2 regions of the Comamonas sp. CAH-2 genome follow, and region 2 is predicted to be linked to the other one. Evidence: riboswitches for the same ligand, from Rfam matches in the RefSeq annotation. Region 2 holds a riboswitch; the other holds the start of a gene.
The links. A riboswitch is a leader RNA that binds a small molecule or an ion and turns the genes downstream of it on or off. The one in region 2 is predicted to bind S-adenosylhomocysteine.

Region 1: it holds a riboswitch for S-adenosylhomocysteine, as region 2 does, so the genes downstream of both, metH (methionine synthase) here and ahcY (adenosylhomocysteinase) in region 2, are expected to answer to the same signal.

What each region holds. Positions count from the first base shown of each region.
Region 1 covers NZ_VSWF01000015.1:579-11,294, forward strand. The annotation lists gene FYM52_RS10205 (tripartite tricarboxylate transporter substrate binding protein) at 1-505, opposite strand, end outside; gene FYM52_RS10210 (LysR family transcriptional regulator) at 636-1,556, opposite strand; gene FYM52_RS10215 (PACE efflux transporter) at 1,627-2,115, shown strand; S-adenosyl-L-homocysteine riboswitch at 2,263-2,372, shown strand; gene metH (methionine synthase) at 2,411-5,149, shown strand; gene FYM52_RS10225 (hypothetical protein) at 5,197-5,646, opposite strand; gene FYM52_RS18770 (hypothetical protein) at 6,052-6,432, opposite strand; gene FYM52_RS10235 (copper resistance protein NlpE N-terminal domain-containing protein) at 6,653-7,144, opposite strand; gene FYM52_RS10240 (NAD(P)-dependent alcohol dehydrogenase) at 7,269-8,330, shown strand; gene FYM52_RS10245 (acetate--CoA ligase family protein) at 8,435-10,465, opposite strand.
Region 2 covers NZ_VSWF01000016.1:17,373-28,088, forward strand. The annotation lists gene FYM52_RS10630 (AMP nucleosidase) at 1-1,435, opposite strand, end outside; gene FYM52_RS10635 (bifunctional diguanylate cyclase/phosphodiesterase) at 1,439-3,514, opposite strand; gene dtd (D-aminoacyl-tRNA deacylase) at 3,820-4,275, shown strand; S-adenosyl-L-homocysteine riboswitch at 4,321-4,430, shown strand; gene ahcY (adenosylhomocysteinase) at 4,515-5,930, shown strand; gene FYM52_RS10650 (TlyA family RNA methyltransferase) at 6,056-7,228, shown strand; gene metF (methylenetetrahydrofolate reductase [NAD(P)H]) at 7,316-8,167, shown strand; gene FYM52_RS10660 (septal ring lytic transglycosylase RlpA family protein) at 8,237-8,881, shown strand; gene FYM52_RS10665 (23S rRNA (adenine(2030)-N(6))-methyltransferase RlmJ) at 9,167-10,069, opposite strand; gene rplM (50S ribosomal protein L13) at 10,390-10,716, shown strand, end outside.

The sequences.
Region 1 (10,716 bases), on a different contig from region 2:
CCAGCATGATGTGCCCGACCGAGCCCATGCCCGAGGTGGCCATGCGGATGCTGCCAGGCTGGGCCTTGGCGCGCGCCAGCAGCTCCGGCCAGTTGGTGGCCGACAGTGCGCTGGTGCCTAGCACATAGACCGGCGAATACATCATCGGGGCCACGGCCACGATGTCCTTGAACGGGTCGTAGGGCAGCTTGCCCAGGTGGGGCGACAGGGTCAGCGGGCTGATGGCGCTCAGGGCCAGGGTGTAGCCGTCGGCCGGGGCGCGGGCCACGTCGGCCATGCCCAGGGTGCCGCCGGCGCCGCCCTTGTTCTCCACCACCAGGGCCTGGCCCAGTTGCTGGCCCAGGTGTTCGGCCAGCTTGCGGCCCACGCTGTCGGTGACGCCGCCGGCGGCGTAGGGAATCACCACGCGCACCGGGCGGGTGGGCCAGGCGGTTTGCGCCAGCACGCTGCTGGGCAGACCCAGGGCGGCGGCACTGACGGAGAGGAACTGGCGGCGATCGATCATGCGGGGGACTCCTTGGTGTGGGGCGGGGCAGACAGGCATGCTGGCGCACCGCGGTCACCCCCTCAAGAGGGTGGACCCGAGGCCGTCAGCCGGTGCCCCCCACAAGCAAGGACAGTGCCGCGCCGTGCGGTCAGGGCGAGCCCCCCCAGGGCGCGTGCTGGCGCAGCCCCTGCACGAAGTGCTGCGCCGCCAGGCCCAGCGGCCGCTGCTGGGACCACACCCAGTCGACGAACAGGCGCGTGCCGTTGCTCAGGTTCTGCATGGGGATCTCCAGCAGCGTCTGGGCCGCGATGTGCGATTCCACCAGGCCCTTGGGCAGCCAGCCCCAGCCCAGGCCGGCGCTGATGAGCTGCAGCGCCGCCTGGTGGCTGTCGGTGCGGCACAGCTGGCGCGAGAAGACAAAGCGCGGGTCGGTCTGCTGCAGGTCGCGGCTGGCGACGAGTACCTGGCGCTGGCCCAGCAGGTGGTCCACGCTCAGGCGCGCGCTGGTGCCGTGCAGGGCCTGCTGCGCCTGCCACGGGGCGAAGTGCGGGGCCATCACGGCCACCAGCACCTCGTGGCCCATCTCCTGGAAGTCCTCGCGGCCGTCCAGGCTGCTGCGCTCGAACACCAGGGCCAGCTGGGCCCGGCCGGCGTGCAGCAGCTCCAGCGCATCGGCCTGCGGGGCGACCAGCACTTCCAGCGCCAGGGCCGGGTAGCGCTCGGTCACCGGGCGCAGCGCGTCGGCCCAGGGGGTGGTCAGCAGCTCCGGGGCAATCGCCAGCGTCAGCCGCTCTTCCAGACCCTGGTGCAGGGCCAGGGCCTGCTGGTTCAACTGCTGCAGCTGCTGGGCCAGCAGCCGGGCCTGGGGTTCCAGGGCGCGCGCGGCGGCCGTGGGCGTGGGCTCGCGGCCCCGGCGGTCGAACAGCTGCAGGCCCAGCTCGGCCTCCAGCTGGCCCACGGCCATGCTGACGGCGGAGGGCACGCGCCCCAGCTGGCGCGCGGCGGCCGAGAACGAGCCGGTGTCGAGCACGGCCAGGAACAGCGGCACTTGTTCGGGGGGGAAGGGCATGGCTGACCTATCAATAAAACTGAAATAACCTAACTTTTGCTGTCAATTTTATGAACATACACTGCGCCGCATGTCTGTTTCTTCCGTGTCTTCTACCGTGTCAGTTGCTTCCCAGGCCGTGGGCCTGCAAGGCGCCAAGCGCCGCATCGTGTTTGTCGGTCTGTACGAGCTCATCGCCATCGTGGCCTCCAGCCTGCTGTTCATGGCCATCGGCCAGGGCGCGGGCAGCTCCGGCGCGATGGCCGTGGTGGCCTCGACCCTGGCCATCCTGTGGAACCTCAGCTTCAACTGGCTGTTCGAGCGCTGGGAGGCCCGCCAGGCCACCAGGGGCCGTTCGGTGCTGCGCCGCGTGGTGCATGCCGTGGGTTTCGAGGGCGGCCTGGCGCTGATCCTGATCCCGCTGATGGCCTGGTGGTTCGGCATCTCGCTGTGGGAAGCCACGGTGCTGGAGGCCGGCCTGCTGGTGTTCTTCCTGATCTACACCTACGTCTTCAACTGGTGTTTCGACCGTGTCTTCGGCCTGCCGGCCTCGGCCCAGGTGCTGGCGCCCCAGGCCTGATCTCCGTTTTTGATAGCTGCCGGCGCTGACTGCATAAGCGCTGGTGGCCAAAAACACCTTCCATCGCCCGCCAGCGCCCCCGCCGTCACCGGGCATAGCGCATGCAGGCTGCCGCAATCCGCCGCAGCCCTCTAAAATCATGGGCTTCGCCCCAAGGAGCGCTGCAGCAGCGCGCGAGCCAGTGATTGGCTGCGCTGTCAGGCTTGGGGCCTGCGGCTGTTGTGCAGCAGCCGCCACTGCAACGGCGTTCACCTGTTCCCACGATTGACTGAGTTTTTTCACACAGGTGAGTGCGATGACCGTTGCTGCCCCCGTTTCTATTCCTCCCATGCGCCTGTCGGGCCTGGAGCCCGTGTTCATCGGCGAGGACACGCTGTTCGTCAACGTGGGCGAGCGCACCAACGTCACCGGCTCCAAGGCCTTTGCGCGCCTGATCCTGAACGAGCAGTACGAGGAAGCCCTGGCCGTGGCGCGCCAGCAGGTGGAAAACGGCGCCCAGATCATCGACGTGAACATGGACGAGGCCATGCTGGACAGCAAGGCCGCCATGGTGCGCTTTCTGAACCTGATCGCCTCCGAGCCCGACATCGCCAAGGTGCCGGTGATGGTGGACAGCTCCAAGTGGGAGGTGATCGAGGCCGGCCTGCGCTGCCTGCAGGGCAAGGGCATCGTCAACTCCATCTCCATGAAGGAAGGCGTCGACGAGTTCAAGAAGCACGCCAAGCTGGTCAAGCGCTACGGCGCGGCCGCCGTGGTGATGGCGTTTGACGAAAAGGGCCAGGCCGACACCTTTGCCCGCAAGATCGAGATCTGCGAGCGCGCCTACCGCATCCTGGTCGATGAAGTCGGCTTTGCGCCCGAGGACATCATCTTCGACCCCAACATCTTCGCCGTCGCCACCGGCATCGAAGAGCACAACAACTACGGCGTCGATTTCATCGAGGCCGTGCGCTGGATCAAGCAGCACCTGCCCGGTGCCAAGGTGTCCGGCGGCGTGTCCAACGTCTCGTTCTCTTTCCGCGGCAACGACCCCGTGCGCGAGGCCATCCACACCGTGTTCCTGTACCACGCGATTGCCGCCGGCATGGACATGGGCATCGTCAACGCCGGCATGATCGGCGTCTACGACGACCTGGAGCCCACGCTGCGCGAGCGCGTCGAGGACGTGGTGCTGAACCGCCGCCCTGATGCCGCCGAGCGCCTGCTGGAGATCGCCGACAGCGCCAAGGGCGCCGCCAAGGACGACAGCAAGAAGCTGGAATGGCGCGGCACGCCCGAGGCCCCCAAGACCGTGGGCGAGCGCCTGGCGCACGCGCTGGTGCACGGCATCACCGACTTCATCACCGAGGACACGGAAGAGGCCTACCAGCAGGTGCTGGCCAAGGGCGGCCGTCCGTTGCACGTGATCGAAGGCCCGCTGATGGACGGCATGAACATCGTCGGCGACCTGTTCGGCGCCGGCAAGATGTTCCTGCCCCAGGTGGTCAAGTCCGCGCGCGTGATGAAGCAGGCCGTGGCCCACCTGGTGCCCTACATCGAGGAAGAAAAGCGCCAGCAGGAAGCCGCCGGCCTGGACGTGACCAGCAAGGGCAAGATCGTCATCGCCACCGTCAAGGGCGACGTGCACGACATCGGCAAGAACATCGTCACCGTGGTCCTGCAGTGCAACAACTTCGAGGTCATCAACATGGGTGTGATGGTGCCCTGCCACGAGATCCTGGCGCGCGCCAAGGCTGAGGGGGCGGACATCATCGGCCTGTCCGGCCTGATCACCCCCAGCCTGGAAGAGATGCAGTACGTGGCCGGCGAGATGCACAAGGACGACTACTTCCGCATCAAGAAGATCCCGCTGCTGATCGGCGGCGCCACCTGCTCGCGCGTGCACACCGCCGTGAAGATTGCGCCCAACTACGAAGGGCCGGTGGTCTATGTGCCCGATGCCTCGCGCTCGGTCAGCGTGGCGCAAAGCCTGCTGGGCGAGGGCAAGCAGGCCTATCTGGACGAGCTGGGCGCCGACTACGACAAGGTGCGCAGCCAGCACGCCAACAAGAAGAAGACCCCGCTGTGGCCCCTGGACCAGGCGCGCGCCAATGCCGCCGTGGTGGCCCACACCCCCGTGGTGCCACGCGTGCTGGGCCGCCGCGTGTTCAAGAACTTCGACCTGGCCGAGATCGCCAGGTACATCGACTGGGGCCCGTTCTTCCAGACCTGGGACCTGGCCGGCCCTTACCCCGCCATCCTGCAGGACGAGATCGTCGGCGAGCAGGCGCGCAAGGTGCTGGCCGATGCCCAGGCCATGCTCAAGAAGATCATCGAAGGCCGCTGGCTGCAGGCCAACGGCGTGATGGGCCTGTTCCCCGCCAACCGCGTGGGCGACGACATCGTGTTCTACACCGACGAGTCACGCAGCCAGGTGCTGACCACCTGGTATGGCCTGCGCCAGCAGACCGAAAAACAGGCCGTGGACGGCGTGCTGCGCCCCAGCCGCTGCCTGAGCGACTTCGTGGCCACCAAGGATTCGGGTATTGCCGATTACGCCGGCCTGTTCGCTGTCACGGCCGGCATTGGCGCCGAGAAGAAGGACAAGGAATTTGAAGCCGCGCTGGACGACTACAGCGGCATCATGTTCAAGGCCCTGGCCGACCGCCTGGCCGAGGCCTTTGCCGAATGCCTGCACGAGCGCGTGCGCAAGGACCTGTGGGGCTATGCCGCCGACGAGCAGCTGAGCAACGAGCAGCTGATCAAGGAGCAGTACCAGGGCATCCGCCCCGCGCCCGGCTACCCTGCCTGCCCGGACCACACAGCCAAGATCGACCTGTTCAAGGTGCTGCAGGCCGAAGAGATCGGCATGACGCTGACCGAAAGCCTGGCGATGAACCCCGCCTCCAGCGTCAGCGGCTTCTACATCGGCAACCCCGAGGCCAGCTATTTCAACGTGGGCCAGATCGGTGAAGACCAGCTGGCCGACATGGCCGAGCGCCGTGGCATGGACATCGACGCATTGCGCCGTTTCCTGGCGCCGAATTTGGGGTGACATCGCCCAGAGGTAAAAAAGGCCGCGTCAGCGGCCTTTTTTTGTTGTTATGTGCCTTGCTCTGCAGCAACCGTTGGTTGCCCCTCTTTTTCTGCACTACGGTCAAACACCAAACTCTTGCCGAAAATGAGTTGAATCCAAGTGGGATAGGTGTATGCAGTGCCTTTGTTGTGATCGATGATGGCGCCAATCCCGCCACCCAGGATGATGTTGCCGAACATGCCCCCGTTGGCTCTGGAGATGGCGCGGCCTGTGGCGTCGTTCTGTTCAGCTGTTTTGCAAACAATATCAAGATCCTTGCTGGATCTTCGAATCTGCACGGTTTCTCCTGATTTGGTGCTAAAGCTACCGTAGTCGTTCGTCAGCTTGCAGTCGGCGCCAGTGACCAGTTTGCCGTCCACTGTTTTGGTTTCAATTCTTACGGGGTGCGTCGAGTCGTTGACAACCGATGCGCAGCCCGTCAGCCACAGGGCGGCTGTGAGTGCTAAATATTTCAAGATGTATCTCCTCCGGCGCGCAATATAGCCGAGTTGCCTTGCCGCTTTGGCACCGGACAACAAGCCGCACTCCATACCGTTTGTGGTGGCTACAGCATCACGTCAACCCGGGTGTATGGCACTCGGTTTGCAAGACGTTAGGTTTGTGCCTGTCTGCCGCCAAGCGTTTTTGTCTCGTGGAGATGTTGATCTTGCTGTGCAGAAAATTCCAAATACCTCAACGACATGCGTCGCACTGTGCGTTGTGCGCGCCAGGCGAGCAACGACTTACCGCATGGGCGGTGTCGCGGTGGTGCAGGTCGCAGGCGCTGCGGTGGACTGAAAAAGAGAGCTGCTTGCGCTTGCTGTGCAAGCGCTACAGGCCAAAAAGGCTTGCAACTTGCAGGCGCCCACCCGCAGGCCGGCTCAGTACGGTGCCAGCTGGATGTTGGCGTGTTCGTCGTGCCGGCCGGTGGTGCTGAGCAGGCGGCGGCCCTGGGCGTCCTGGACGATGAAGCGCACGGGGTCCTGCGGGTCGCGGATGGCGGTCAGGGCGACTTCGCGCACTTGCTGGCCCGACAGGATGACGCCGGTGGCGCGCGGTTCGTGCGGGGGGAAGATCAGGCAGGAGTTGCCGGTCAGCTGGCCCTGGGCGCACTGTGAGGTGCCGTAGAGCTTGGCGGGCTTGCCGAGGTATTCGATATCGATCCCGGGTGGAAACATCAGGGTCTCAGGCAGGGCGTGCTCGTCAAAGCACCCGGACAGAACGAACGCAGCGGCCAGTGCCGCCCAATGTGGCAAACGCATGAACAATTTCTCTTGGCAGCACGACTGAAACCGTTTTCAGCCCGATGGCAGCTGCGCGGGGCAGGCCTCGAAGTGCCAAAGTTTAACAATTGTTACTGCATGCAAGTGAATGTGTGGTGCCGACACGCCGGCCTGCGTGTCCCCCGCGTGTCCGGCGGGGGCGACACCATGGGCCGATGCGGTGCCGCCAGGGCGGTCCCAGGGGGCGGGGCGGCGTGCCTTACTGCGACAGGCTGGTCTTGCGCAGGCGGTAGGCGGGGGTGCTGGTCAGGGCGGCGCCGGTGTGGCGGTCGCGCAGTTCGATCCAGCCTTCGGCCACAAAGAAGCGGTAGGCCGGGGGCTCGGCCTCCTGGCCCAGCGTGACCATGCTGCCGGCGGGCGGGTCGAAGCGGAAGGGGCCCTGGTAGGTCTGGGCCGGTGTGGGCTCGGCATCGCCGCCCAGGCGGCGTTCGCGCACCACGGCGGTCTGGTCGGCGCGCAGCTGCACGCTCATGGCAATGCCGGGGCAGCCGTTGCAGGGCAGGATGGCCTGGTAGGTGCCGGCCCAGTCCAGCATGGTCTGCGGCACGTCCCCCAGCGGGCCGCGGCCCAGCAGGTCGATGCGCGGCGGCGGCACGTTTTCGGTGGGGGGCGGGCTCTGGCAGCCGGCCAGCAGGGCCGCCGTGGCCAGCGACAGCAGAAGGGCCCGGCGGGCGGTGGGGTGGTGCGTCATGGGCAGGAACGATAGCGTTTTTTAATGGTGGTTGTGGCCATGCTAGGGACAATGGCCGTGCTGCCTATCGCCCCGGCCAGTGAAAGCATGTAGGCCATTTCTTACCCCTGCACAGGAGCATTCCATGAGCCAACCCACCCGCGGCTATGCCGCACAGTCGCCCACCAGCCCGCTGGGGCTGTTTCACTTTGTGCGGCGCGACCCGCGTCCCGAGGACGTGGTGATCGACATCCTCTACAGCGGCGTGTGCCACTCGGACCTGCACACGGCGCGCAACGACTGGGGGGGCACGGTCTATCCCACGGTGCCGGGGCACGAGATCATCGGCCGCGTGCGCGCCGTGGGCAGTGCGGTACAGCGTGTCCAGCCCGGTGACATGGTCGGTGTGGGCTGCATGGTGGACAGCTGCCAGGCGTGCCGCGCCTGCGCCAAGGGCTGGGAGCAGTACTGCGAGCGCGGTGCCACCTACACCTACAACAGCGTCGACCGCGTGGATGGCAGCCCCACCCAGGGCGGCTATGCGGAACAGATCGTGGTGCGCCAGGAATTCGTGCTGAAGGTGCCCGGCGGGCTGGACCTGGCCGGTGCGGCGCCGCTGCTGTGTGCCGGCATCACCACCTGGTCGCCCCTGCGCCACTGGAAAGTGGGTCCGGGCAGCCAGGTGGCTGTGGTCGGCCTGGGCGGGTTGGGGCACATGGCCCTGAAGCTGGCCAAGGCCCTGGGGGCCGAGGTCACGCTGTTCAGCCGTTCCCCCGGCAAGGAGGCCGACGCCCGGCGCCTGGGCGCGGACCGGGTGGTCATCAGCACCGACAAGGCGCAGATGAAGGCGGTGCGCGGCCAGTTCGAGCTGATCCTCGACACCGTGCCGTATGCCCACGACCTCAATCCCTACACGCCCACCCTGGCCACGGGCGGCACGCTGGTGCTGGTGGGCTTTCTGGGCAGCCAGGAGCCGCCGCTGAACACCAGCGCCCTGGTGGTCGGGCGCAAGGCGCTGGCGGGCTCGCTGATCGGCGGGATCGCGGAGACGCAGGAGATGCTGGATTTCTGTGGCCAGCACGGCATCACCGCCGATACCGAGGTGATCGCGCTGGAGGACATCAACGTCGCCTACGAGCGCATGCTGCGCAGCGATGTGAAGTACCGGTTCGTGATCGACATGGCGCGCTTCGCGGGCCAGGGTTGAAAAGGCTTTTGCAGTCCGCGCGTGCCTGAGGGGTGAAAACCATCTTTCAGGCACGTCCCGTCTACGCAGTCAGCAATGAAAGCTGAAAAGCTCTGTGCAGGCGCTCAGCGCGGGTCCACACCGCTTTGCTGGGCGATCACGTCCAGCACCGGCAGCGGCCATTGCTGGGCCCAGCCGGCGGCGGCCACGCCCAGCCAGGCGTACAGATCCCATTGGGCCTGCTGGGGCGGGAGGGGCAGCCGGGTTTCGGTGGCGCCGTCGGCGCAGACCACCTGGCCGTCGCGGAGGAAGGCCACGCTGCCCTGCTGGCGGCGGTGCGACTGCAGCACCGGGTGCTGTTCATCCGGGTGCACCCAGACCACACGGCCGGGGCAGGTCGGCGCCAGGTCTTCCAGCGTGGCGTCGCCCGGGGTCAGCACGGCCGTGCCGCCGGGGCGCACGCTGCGCAGCTGGGCCGCCAGCACGCGGCGCTGCACGGCGGCGTCGGTGCCGGATTCGGGCTGGATGATGGCCAGGTCGCACTGCGCGTAGGCCCAGCCGTCCTGCACGGCGGTGTCCAGGTCCTGGGCAATCACCGCGGCCGTGACGGCGCAGTGCATCAGCACGCGCTGGCCGGCCGAGGGGGCTGGGCTGGCGGGCGGCAGCATGCGCTGGGCCTGCAGGTACATGGCATCGCCGCTGGCCACGCCCGTGGTGTGGCCCTGGGCCTGCTGCCAGACGGCCAGGGTCTGCGCGATGCGCAGGCCGGTGTCGGCTTCGGCCAGGATGCCGGTCACGGGAATGCGGCCGTCGGCCGGGTGCGGGAACAGGTGGGTGCAGATGGCCTCGCCCACGGCGCGCGGCTGGCCGTGCACGGGGTACAGGTGCATCAGCAGGCTGGGGCCGGCGTTGACTTCGACGATGGCGCCGCCTTGCTCCAGCATGGGCTGGCGGATGTCCTGCAGCACCATGTCGATGCCGGCAATGTCCAGGCCGATGGTGCGCGCCGCCATGATGGCGTGGTGGGCCACGTCGGGGTGGACTTCGTCGGTGCAGTCCACGGTCAGGTTGCCGGTGCGCAGCAGCAGCACTTCCTGGCCGGCGGCGGGCACGGATTCCGGCTGCAGCTGCTGGCGCTGCAGCTCGACCAGGATCTTGGCGTTCTGCGACAGCTCGATGCGCTCCAGCGTCATGTCCACCAGGCAGCGTGGGTGCTGGTTGATCTGGGCTTCCACCAGCTCGGCCACGGTGGACTGGCCGTCGCCGACCACGCCCAGGGTCTCGCCGCGCGTGGCCGCCACCACCTGGTGGCCGACCACCAGCACGCGGTGCTCATGGCCACGGATGCAGCGCTCCACCAGCACCTGGGTGCCTTCGCGCTTGGCCAGCTGCCAGGCGGCTTCGATCGAGGCCTGGTCCACCAGGTCCAGGCTGACGCCGCGCGCGCGGTTGCCGTCCAGCGGCTTGACCACCACCGGCACGCCCAGGCGCTGGGCGATCTGCCAGGCCTGGGCCGGCGATGCGGCCAGGTCGCCCTGGGGCGTGGGAATGCCGGCATTCGCCAGCAGGCGCTTGGTCAGGGCCTTGTCCGAGGCGATGTCCTGGGCGATGGCCCCGGTCTGGTCGCTCTCGGCCGTCCAGATGCGCTGTTGTGCCGCCCCCATGCCCAGCTGCACCAGGTTGCCCTTGGGGAACAGGCGGTAGGCGGGCAGGTAGCGCTGCAGGGCGGCGTTGGCGATGCAGGCGGTGCTGGGGCCCAGGCATTCCTCGTCGATCACGAAGCGGATGCGGGCCAGGGCGGCAGCCCATTCGACCGCGCGCTGCGTGGCGGACAGGGCCAGCAGTTCCAGGGCCTGCTGCAGCACGCAGCGGCCCAGGGCGGCCTCGCTGGCCTCCAGCACGATGGTGCCGCGGCCATTGGACTGGGGATGGCCTTCGCACACGCGGTCCGGCAGGGCCACGGCCTGCAGCAGGGCGTGCAGCAGCTCTTCGAGCTGGGGCCACAGGGGCGGCTCCATGTCGAGCAGCTGGGCCTCCAGCACCGGGTGCGGGCTCCACAGGTTGTTGCCCGTCCAGTGGCGGGTGCGCAGGACATACGCCTGCTGGCAGTTGTGCACTTTCTCGATGTGCGGGACAGAGGGGTTGAGGACGCGCATAAGCAAGCCTTCAGGGTCTGAAACGGGGGGTGTCTGCTGGCCGTGGACCGCGCTGCCAGGACCAGCAGGCGCGGTGCAGGGTACCACCGGCGGTGGTGTGCCAGCACACGGGGAAAAGGGGTGCGTTGGACGCAGGCATAGACGCAGGCAGTGGCGGGGCCAGGGGGTCAGCGGCGCTGCACCAGGGCAGGCCCATCCACGCGCAGCGGCATGTGAATGTCAGTCATACGGGACTTTCCAAGCCCAGCCCA
Region 2 (10,716 bases):
CGTCGCGCAGCAGTTCCACGGCACGCATGCCGATGCGCAGGTGCTGGTCCACGCGCTCGCGGTAGAAGTGGTTGGCCATGCCCGGCAGCTTGATCTCGCCGTGCAGCGGTTTGTCGCTGACGCACAGCAGTGTGCCGTAGGGCACGCGGAAACGGAAGCCGTTGGCCGCAATTGTGGCCGACTCCATGTCCAGCGCCACGGCGCGGCTCTGGCTGAAGCGGCGCTGCGGCAGGTTGTCGGGCAGCAGCTCCCAGTTGCGGTTGTCGGTGCTGGCCACGGTGCCGGTGCGCATGATGCGCTTGAGGTCGTCGTCCGATACCTGGGCCACGTCAGCCACCGCCTGTTGCAGCGCCTGCTGGATCTCGGCCAGCGCCGGGATCGGCACCCACAGCGGCAGCTCCTCGTCCAGCACGTGGTCCTCGCGCACGTAGGCGTGGGCCAGCACGTAGTCGCCCAGGCGCTGGCTGTTGCGCAGGCCCGCGCAGTGGCCCAGCATCATCCAGGCGTGCGGGCGCAGCACGGCGATGTGGTCGGTGATGGTCTTGGCATTGGCCGGACCGACGCCGATGTTGACCATGGTGATGCCGCTGCGGTCGGCGCGCACCAGGTGGTAGGCCGGCATCTGCGGCAGCCGGGGCGGGGGGGCGCCCAGCCTGTCCACGTCCTCGGCGGGCAGGCCGGCGCGGCGGGTGACCACGTTGCCGGGCTCGATGAAGGCGATGTACTCGCTGTCCGGCCTGGCCATCTCGGCATGGCCCAGGCGGATGAATTCGTCGATGTAGAACTGGTAGTTGGTGAACAGCACGAAGTTCTGGAACCACTCGGGTGCCGTGCCCGTGTAGTGCCGCAGGCGGTGCAGCGAGTAGTCGATGCGCGGGGCGGTGAACAGCGACAGCGGCAACGCCCCGCCGGGGCGCGGCTGCCAGGTGCCGTTGGCGATGCCGTCGTCCATGGCGGCCAGGTCCGGCAGGTCGAACACTTCGCGCATGTACTGGCGCCGTTGCGCGCTCAGGCTGCCTTCGACGTGGTCGTTGTCCGCGAACGAGAAGTGGATGGGGATGGGCTGGGTGCTGAGGCTGACCTCGAACTGCACGCCGTGGTTGCGCTCCAGCAGGCTCAGCTGCGTCAGCAGGTAGTGGCCGAACAGGTCGGGCCGGGTGATGGTGGTCTCATAGACCCCGGGATGGTCCAGGAAGCCGAAGGCCAGGCCCGATTCCGGCCGGCGCACGCTGTGGGCCTGGATGCGCAGCAGCGGGTACCAGGCCCGCACGGGCTGCGGGAAATCCTGGCCTTCCACATAGGCCTGCATGGCCTTGCGCAAATGGTCGATCTGTTGCTGGTAGAGCCGCTGCAGCTGTGCCAGCGCATCCTGGGCGCGGGCAAAGACGGTGGGCTCGGACGCCAGGGTGAAATATGAAACAGGGGTGTGTGCCATGCCTCATTGTGGCGCACTCATTTGACAGCGGTGCTGCTGCCAGCGCAGCGCCTCCTCGGCCGCCATCGGGCGGGCCAGGTAATAGCCCTGGATCAGGTCGCAGTGCATGGCCTGCAGCATGTCCCACTGCGCCTTGGTTTCCACCCCTTCCGCCACCGTGCGCAGGTTCAGGCTGCGCCCCATCTGGATGATGGCCTGGATCAGGCTGACGTCGTCGGCATCCTGGGGCGTGTCCTTGACGAAGGAGCGGTCGATCTTGATCTTGTCCAGCGGATAGCGCTTGAGGTAAGCCAGCGAGGAGTAGCCGGTGCCAAAGTCGTCGATCGACAGGCGCACGCCCAGTTGCCGCAGCGCCTGCAGCGTGTGCAGCACATGCTCGGACTGCTTCATCAGTGTGGTTTCGGTCAGCTCGATCTCCAGCCATTGCGGGTCGATGCCGGTGTCGGCCAGCACCAGTTGCACCTCCTCGACCAGGGTGCGCTGGTTGAATTCGGTGGCGGACATGTTCACCGCCACCACCACGGGCGGCAGGCCGGCATCGCGCCAGGCGCGCAGCTGCTTGCAGGCGGCGCGCATCACCCAGCGGTCGACCAGGGAGATCAGGCCCCGCGCCTCGGCAAAGCCGATGAACTCGGCCGGCGGCAGCAGGCCGCGCTGCGGGTGCTGCCAGCGCACCAGGGCCTCGAAGCCCTCCAGTCGGTTGGTGGCCAGGTTCCACAGTGGCTGGAAGTGCAGCACCAGCCCCTGGTCATTGGCCACGGCCTCGCGCAGCAGGCGGTCCTGCACCAGCAGGCGGCTGGGGCGCACCTGCAGGTGGGCGCTGTAGTACTGCAGGTGGCCCTGGCCCAGGCTTTTGGCGGCCTCCATGGCGGCGCTGGCGTTGAGCATCAGCTCCTCGGCCGTGCTGCCGTCCTCGGGGTAGATGCTGACGCCGATCGAGGCCGGCAGGTTCACCGCCTCCTTGGGCAGCACATAGGGCTTGTTCAGCGCGAAGCGCAGTTCACGCAGGATGCAGTCGGGCTGGCAGGCAGTCAGCGGCGAGGCCAGCACCAGCACGTACTCGTCGGCGCCCAGCCGGGCGACCAAGTCGTCGGGGTGGACCTTGCTGCGCATGCGGCGTGCGGCATCGATCAGCAGCTTGTCCCCGGCGTCGTGACCCAGCGAGTCGTTGACGTCCTTGAAGCGGTCCAGGTCCACGTACAGCACGGCAATGTGCTGCTGCGTACGCTCGGCCTGCAGCAGCACCTGGCGCAACTGCTGCATCAGCCCCTGGCGGTTGGGCAGGCGGGTCAGCGGGTCGTGGTTGGCCAGGAAGTAGACCTCGGCCTCGGCGCGCTTGCGCTCGGTGATGTCGTTGAGCACCAGCATGCCGTAGGTGTCCCCATCCTCGGGCAGCAGGTGAACGGCGATTTCCACGTCCAGTTCCTGGCCGCCGTGGTGCAGCAGGCGGGTTTCGTGGGCGTGCTCCGTGCCTTGGTCGATCAGGCTTTGGGCCTCGGCGCGCAGCACGTGGGGCAGCAGGTGCACCACCGGGCGGTCCAGCAGCTGGTGCAGCGGGTAGCCGGTCAGGGCGATGGCGGCCGGGTTGGCGTCGAACACCCGGCCCTGGCGGAAGAAGATGATGGCCTCCCGCGTGGCGCGGGCGTAGCGCTGCAGCCGCGTGTCGCTGTCCTGCACCATCTGCAGGGCGTCGGTGTGCGACAGGTCCTGCAGCGGAATCACCACGATGGCGCGCACCGCGCCGTGTTGCACGTCGGCCACCAGTTGGGTGGGGACGGCCTGCTGGCGGGCAAAGCGCAGCGGGGTCTGCAGGCTGGTGCCGGGCTGCGGGCTGTCGGCCAGGCGTTCCAGCTCGCACTTCCACTCGTTCCAGGTGCAGGGGGACAGATAGCTTTGCGGCGCCTTGTCCAGCAGCTCCTGGCTGGGCATCTCCAGCAGCCGGGCGTAGGTGGCGGTGGCCCAGATGCACCGTCCGCCCGGCCATTGCAGGTAGGCCATGGGCGTGCCGGTGGCCACGGCCACGGCGTGCAGCAGGTCGTGCGGCGGAACGAGGGGGGCACGTGGGGGCACGTTGCTCATGAGACAGATGGGCTTGAGAAGGGCGGTGGTGGCGAGCGGGCGCAAGGCCCGGCTTGCATGGACAATCACCATCCATGCAAGAAGAGCCGTGGGTATACCCAAAGCCCGGTGACTGCGTTTTGCGTTACGGCAAGGCGCGCCGCCGATCGCTGCCGTTGGAACAGTTTGTGCCGGGTCTCCCGGACCAACGGCGGTGCCATTGAAAACCGCAGCTGTCTGCGCGCCCAGGGATTGGCTTCTGGGGTGTTTTGGCCTGAATTGCCAGATAGGGCGAGCGCAGGCAGCTATGAAATTGTGAGATTGGTGTGATCACTGTGTTGCAACGCGTGCGCGCCGCGCATGTCGAAATCGACGGTCAGGTGGTGGGGCGGATCGGCGTGGGCCTGTTGGCCCTGGTGTGTGCCGAGCAGGGCGACACCGAGCAGGAGGCCGACAAGCTGCTGGTCAAGGTTCTGAAGCTGCGCATCTTCAGCGACGCCGAGGGCAAGATGAACCGCAGCGTGCAGGACGTGGGCGGCGGGCTGCTCATCGTCAGCCAGTTCACGCTGGCGGCCGATGCCAGCGGCGGCAACCGGCCCAGCTTCACCCAGGCGGCACGGCCCGAGGCGGGGCGGCGCCTGTACGAGCATGTGGTGCAGCAGGCCCGGCGCCTGCACCCCGTGGTGCAGACCGGCGAGTTTGGCGCCGACATGCAGGTGCACCTGGTCAACGACGGGCCGGTGACGATTCCCCTGCGCATCGCTCCCCCTGCCGCGGCCTGAGCCTGGCACGCCGGCCAGGGCTCGATTACAATCTGGCCCTCTTTTCCTTCCGAGGAGCGTTGCAGCGTGCACCCGATGGGCGGTGCCGTGAGGCTCGGAAGGGCAGCAGACCGTGGTCACGCGGCCTCGCTCCTAGGCAACGACGCTCACCCACGCTTTCTGTGCGGTGAGGCCTCTGTCATCAGCCCCCAATCCCCAGAACGTGGTTTTTTCAAGTTGTTTTCCGCACCGGAGAAACCATGAGCAATACCCAAGACCGCGCAATCGCCGACATTTCCCTGGCCGACTGGGGCCGCAAGGAAATCAGGATTGCCGAAACCGAAATGCCCGGCCTGATGGCCATCCGCGAAGAGTTCGCTGCAGCCCAGCCCCTGAAGGGCGCGCGCATCACCGGCTCGCTGCACATGACCATCCAGACGGCCGTGCTGATCGAAACGCTGAAGGCCCTGGGCGCCGATGTGCGCTGGGCGTCGTGCAACATCTTCTCGACGCAAGACCACGCTGCCGCTGCGATCGCCGCCACCGGCACGCCCGTGTTCGCCATCAAGGGTGAATCGCTGGAAGACTACTGGGACTACACCCACCGCATCTTCGAATTCGGCGCCGCCGGCACCGAAGGCGAAGGCCCCAACATGATCCTGGACGATGGTGGCGATGCCACCATGCTGATGCACCTGGGCCAGAAGGCCGAGAAGGACCTGTCCGTGCTGGCCAACCCCGGCTCGGAAGAAGAGCGCATCGTGTTTGCCGCCATCAAGGCCAAGCTGGCCGTGGACCCCACCTGGTACACCCGCAAGTCGGCCCAGATCATCGGCGTGACCGAAGAGACCACCACCGGCGTGCACCGCCTGAACGAAATGAGTGCCAAGGGCACGCTGCTGTTCCGCGCCATCAACGTCAACGACTCGGTGACCAAGTCCAAGTTCGACAACCTGTACGGCTGCCGCGAATCCCTGGTGGACGGTATCAAGCGCGCCACCGACGTGATGATCGCCGGCAAGGTCGCCTGCGTGGCCGGCTACGGTGACGTGGGCAAGGGCTCGGCCCAGGCCCTGCGCGCGCTGTCGGCCCAAGTGTGGGTGACCGAGATCGACCCCATCAACGCCCTGCAGGCCGCCATGGAAGGCTACAAGGTCGTGACCATGGAGTACGCCGCCGACAAGGCTGACATCTTCGTGACCACCACTGGCAACAAGGACATCATCCGCCACGAGCACATGGTGGCCATGAAGGACCAGGCCATCGTCTGCAACATCGGTCACTTCGACAACGAAATCGACGTGGCTTCGATCGAGCAGTACCAGTGGGAAGAAGTGAAGCCCCAGGTGGACCAGATCACCTTCCCCGACGGCAAGAAGATCACCCTGCTGGCCAAGGGTCGCCTGGTGAACCTGGGCTGCGCCACCGGCCACCCCAGCTTCGTGATGTCGTCCTCGTTCGCCAACCAGACCATCGCCCAGATCGAGCTGTTCACCAAGCCGGCCGAGTACCAAACCGGCAAGGTCTACGTGCTGCCCAAGGTCCTGGACGAAAAGGTCGCGCGCCTGCACCTGAAGAAGGTCGGCGCCATGCTGACCGAGCTGACCGATGAGCAAGCCGCCTACATCGGTGTGAACAAGCAAGGCCCTTACAAGCCTGACACCTACCGCTACTGATCATGGCGGACCGGAGCCGCGGCAGGGGCCGTGGCTCTGCCCCGGGTACATATCCATTTTTGATAGCTGCATGTGCAGACTGGATGTGCGCTCGGGGCCTGTTTGAGTATTAAAGGAAAGACGCTATGCGCGCAGATGTATTTTTGGTGGACCACGGCTACGCCACCACCCGCTCCCAAGCGCAGCGCCTGATCGCTTCGGGCGTGGAATGGCGCCTGACGCCACTGGCCCCGTGGAAGAAGGTTGCCAAGAACGGTGACGACATTCCCGCGGGCGTCGAGCTCAAGCTGCTCGACAACGCCGAGGCCAAGTACATCTCGCGCGGCGGCCTGAAGCTCGAAGGCGCGCTGGAGGCCACCGGCCTGAAGGTCGACGGCCTGCGCTGCCTGGACGTGGGCCAGAGCACCGGCGGCTTCACCGACTGCTTGCTGCAGCGCGGTGCGGCCCAGGTGATCGGCGTGGACGTGGGTCACGGCCAGCTGCACGAGCGCCTGCGCGCCGATGTGCGCGTGGTCTGCGTGGAGGGCATGAACGCCCGCGCCATGACCGCCGAGGTGCTGCAAGACGCCTGCGAAGAAGTGATCTCCGAGCGCTGGGAAGAGGAAGAAGACAACGACACCCAGCCCAAGGCGCCCTACGCCTGGATGCGCAACGGCGGCCAGGTCGACGAGGACTACGACGACAGCAATGACGCCAAGGACAGCGACATCGAGGCCTTCAAGGCCGAGCGCGCGGCCAAGGCCAAGGCGCGCGAAGAGGGCACCGTGCCGACCGAGCGCCGCCGCAAGGCGGAATACGCCGAGGTGGACACCACGCCCCTGTTCGACTTCGTCACCGGCGATGTGTCCTTCATTTCGCTGACCCTGGTGCTGCCCGCCGTGGTGCGCCTGCTCAAGCCGCACGGCCAGTTGCTGATGCTGGTCAAGCCCCAGTTCGAACTGCAGCCTGGCCAGATCGGCAAGGGCGGCATCGTGCGCGAGCCGGCCCACTTCCAGGAAGTGGAAGAGCGCGTGCGCACCTGCCTGACCGAGCTGGGTCTGGAGGTCAAGGCCTGGATGGAATCCGCCATCGAAGGTGGCGACGGCAACCGTGAGTTCTTCATCCATGCGGTGCAAGGCCAGACCATCAAGGACCTGGGCGAGCCCCTGCCCGATCAGCCCGCCGCGCCGGCCGCCAAGCGCGTGTCGCGCACGGTGCTGCGCGAGCTCAAGCGCATCGACGTGATCGACGACGAGGAAGACGGCTACAACGTCCCCGGCCCGGCCCGGCCCAAGCGCAAGAACACCAAGAAATACTGACGGTGGAACCCGGGGGCCGCATGACTGCAGGCCCCTGGCCGTGACCCCAGACCGCCAACAGCCTGCCGGGAGGGCAGGCGAGGAGAGATGAACGTGGTAAACGCAAACCCCAGCAGCTTCCCCATCAGCTTCGAGTTTTTTCCCACCAAGACGCCCGAAGGCGCGGCCAAGCATGTGCAGGTGCGCCAGGACCTGTACGCGCGCAAGCCCGAGTTCTGCTCGGTAACCTATGGCGCGGGTGGCTCCACGCAGGCCGGCACCTTCAGCATGGTGCGCGACATCCAGGCCGAAGGCATGCAGGCGGCTTCGCACTTTTCCTGCATCGGCGCGACCAGCGACAAGGTGCGCGCGGAGCTGCAGCAGCTCCAGGACATGGGGGTGCGGCGCATCGTGGCGCTGCGCGGCGACCTGCCCAGCGGCTATGGCCTGGGCGGTGAATTCCACTACGCCAGCGACCTGGTGGCCTTCATCCGCCGCGAGTTCGGCGACTGGTTCCACATCGAGGTGGCGGCCTACCCCGAGACCCACCCCCAGGCCCGCTCGCCCGAGGCGGACCTGAAAGCTTTTGCTACAAAAATCCAGGCCGGCGCCAACTCCGGAATCACCCAATATTTCTACAATGCGGACGCTTATTTTCGTTTTGTCGAGGGGATTCAAGCACTTGGCGTGTCGGCTCCGGTGGTTCCGGGTATCATGCCGATCACCAATTCCTCCCAACTCATGCGCTTTTCCGATGCGACAGGCGCTGAGATTCCCCGCTGGATCCGCCTGCGCCTGCAGGCCTACGGGGACGACGTGACCTCCATCCGGGCCTTCGGTCTGGACGTGGTCACTCGCTTGTGCGAGCAGCTGCGCGACCAAGGCGCACCCGGCTTGCACTTTTATACGATGAACCAGAGCGCTGCCACTTTGGAGCTGTGTGACCGTTTGGGCCTGTAAACCGGCTTGTGCGTGACCCTGACCCTGTGGTGCGGCTTTTTGAGCGCTCACCGTGAGAAGGGTTAGACCATGTCCGCACTTGCGTGCCAGCCTGCTGCCACCGCCAATGTGTATCTGAAGTTTTCGCTGCGCCGCAGCGCCTGGCATGCGGCTTCCGTGCTGCTGGCCTCGCTGCTCAGCGCCTGCGCACCGCTGCCCCCGGCCACCGAGGCGGCTTCGGTCAGTGTCCCTTCCGTCACCAGCACCGCACCGCGCGCCAGCGGCCGCACCGGCTCTGAAGCCCTGGCCCGCATGGCGCCGCCTGCGCTGCGTCCCGATCGCCTGGGCGATCCCGCCAAGGCCGTGCAGCAAAGCCTGTACGACCTGGAGCTGCCCGAGGTGGATCAGCAGGGCATTGCCTCCTGGTACGGCCCGGGCTTCCATGGCCGCAAGACGGCCAACGGCGAGCGCTTCAACCAGTACGAGCTGACCGCAGCCCACCCCACCTACGAATTCGGCACCCAGCTGTGCGTGCGCAGCAAGAGCACCGGCCAGGCCGTGGTGGTGCGCGTGAACGACCGGGGCCCGTTCGCCAAGAACCGCGTGATCGACCTGAGCAAGGCCGCGGCCGAGGAGCTCGGCATGCTGGGTAAGGGTGTGAAGACCGTGGAAATCTACAAGCTGGACGACGGCCAGGACAGCTGCCCCGAGGCGCTGCTGGCGGCCAACAACTGAGGGGGATCACCGGCGCGTCCAGCGTGCCGCCCGGGCGTGGGTGAAAAAAAGGAGCTGTCAGCGCTTGTCATTCTTGGATTTCATGGTCTTTGGGTCCTGAAATCCTTGAAAAGACAGCGCTGACAGCTCCTTTTTTATGCAGCGTTGGGACCTGCCATGCAGTCGGTCCGAGAGGATTCGCCGCGCTTATTGCGCTTGCCGTGCGGCGTGCCTGGCCAGGCCGTGGCCCTGCTGCGGCGCGGCCTGGGGGCACCTCCCCGGGGCCTTGCCGCGCCTGGTTCGTGTTTACTCACCGTATTCCAGGGTGTGCGTGGCGTTCTTGTCCTGGGCCAGCAGTTGCTGCATCTGCGGCAGGGCTTCCTTCAGCGCCGCGCGCAGCGTGAACGGCGGGTTGATCAGGAACATGCCGCTGGCGGGCAGGCCGGGGCGCTTGGCCTCGGTGGTGTTGCCCCAGTCGTTCACCTCGCTGCGCAGCTTGCTGCCCTTGACCGTGAGTGTGGCGTGCAGCCAGCCCTTGCCGGCCTTGGTGGCGATGGTCTTCAGGCGCTTGGGCAGGTCGTGCGCATCCTGGCGCGGGATGATGGGGTACCAGACCGCGTAGGTGCCGGTGGCAAAGCGCACCAACGCGTCTTCGATCATGCTGATCACGCGGCCGTAGTCGGTCTTCATCTCGTAGCTGGGGTCGCACAGCAGAAAGCCGCGGCGCGAGGGCGGGGGCAGGAAGCGCTTGACGCCGGTGAAGCCGTCCTCCATCAGTACTTCCACCTGCTTGCCGGCATCCAGCTGTGCCATGTTGCCGTCCAGCGCGCGCCAGTCGGTCGGGTGCAGCTCGAACAGGCGCAGCTTGTCCTGCGGGCGCAGCAGGCTGTGGGTGATGAAGGGCGAGCCGGGGTAGGTCTTCACGCCCTTGCCCTGGTTCACGCTGCGCACGGTCTGCACATAGGCGCGCAGGGCTGGTGTCAGCTGTGCTTCGGGCACGTCGATCAGGCGGGCGATGCCGTCCTTGGCCTCGCCGCTGGTGCTGGCGAAGTCGCCGTCCAGGCGGTACAGGCCGGCGCCGGCGTGCGTGTCGATCACGCTGATGGCCGTGTCCTTCTGGGCCATGTGCTGCAGGGCGGCGATCAGGACGGTGTGCTTGAGGACGTCGGCGTGGTTGCCGGCGTGAAAGCCGTGGCGGTAGCTGAACATAGGTCGTAATTCTTTGCTTGGCAGTGCGGCAGCCGGGCTGCAGCGGGGCAGGCGGCCCGGGGCCGCAGGGATGGGGTCCAGTGTCTGGGGATTCGTGCGCGTGTGCCTAAATCCACATGCCGACAAAGGTGCATGGCCGTATTGGACGCTATTTTGTATAATGGCGGGCTTCGCAGCGATTTTATGGGTCCCGCGGCGAAGTGTTTGGGAGCGATCCCAGGCAGTCCCCGCCTAAGAGGCTTCCTGTTCCAGCGATGGAGTCAAGAAGAAGCACCGACCGCGGAAAAGGATCCGCCAAACCCTCTAGAAAGAGCAATCTCATGTCTACATTCAGCGCAAAGCCCGCTGAGGTGCAACACGAGTGGTTTGTGATTGACGCCACCGATAAGGTGCTCGGACGTGTCGCCAGCGAAGTGGCACTCCGTCTGCGCGGCAAGCACAAGGCCATCTACACACCTCACGTTGACACCGGCGACTACATCGTCATCATCAACGCCTCCAAGCTCAAGGTCACTGGCACCAAGAACCTGGACAAGGTGTACTACCGTCACTCCGGTTTCCCCGGCGGCATCACTGCCACCAACTTCCGCGACCTGCAGGCTAAGTTCCCTGGCCGCGCTCTGGAAAAGGCCGTCAAGGGCATGCTG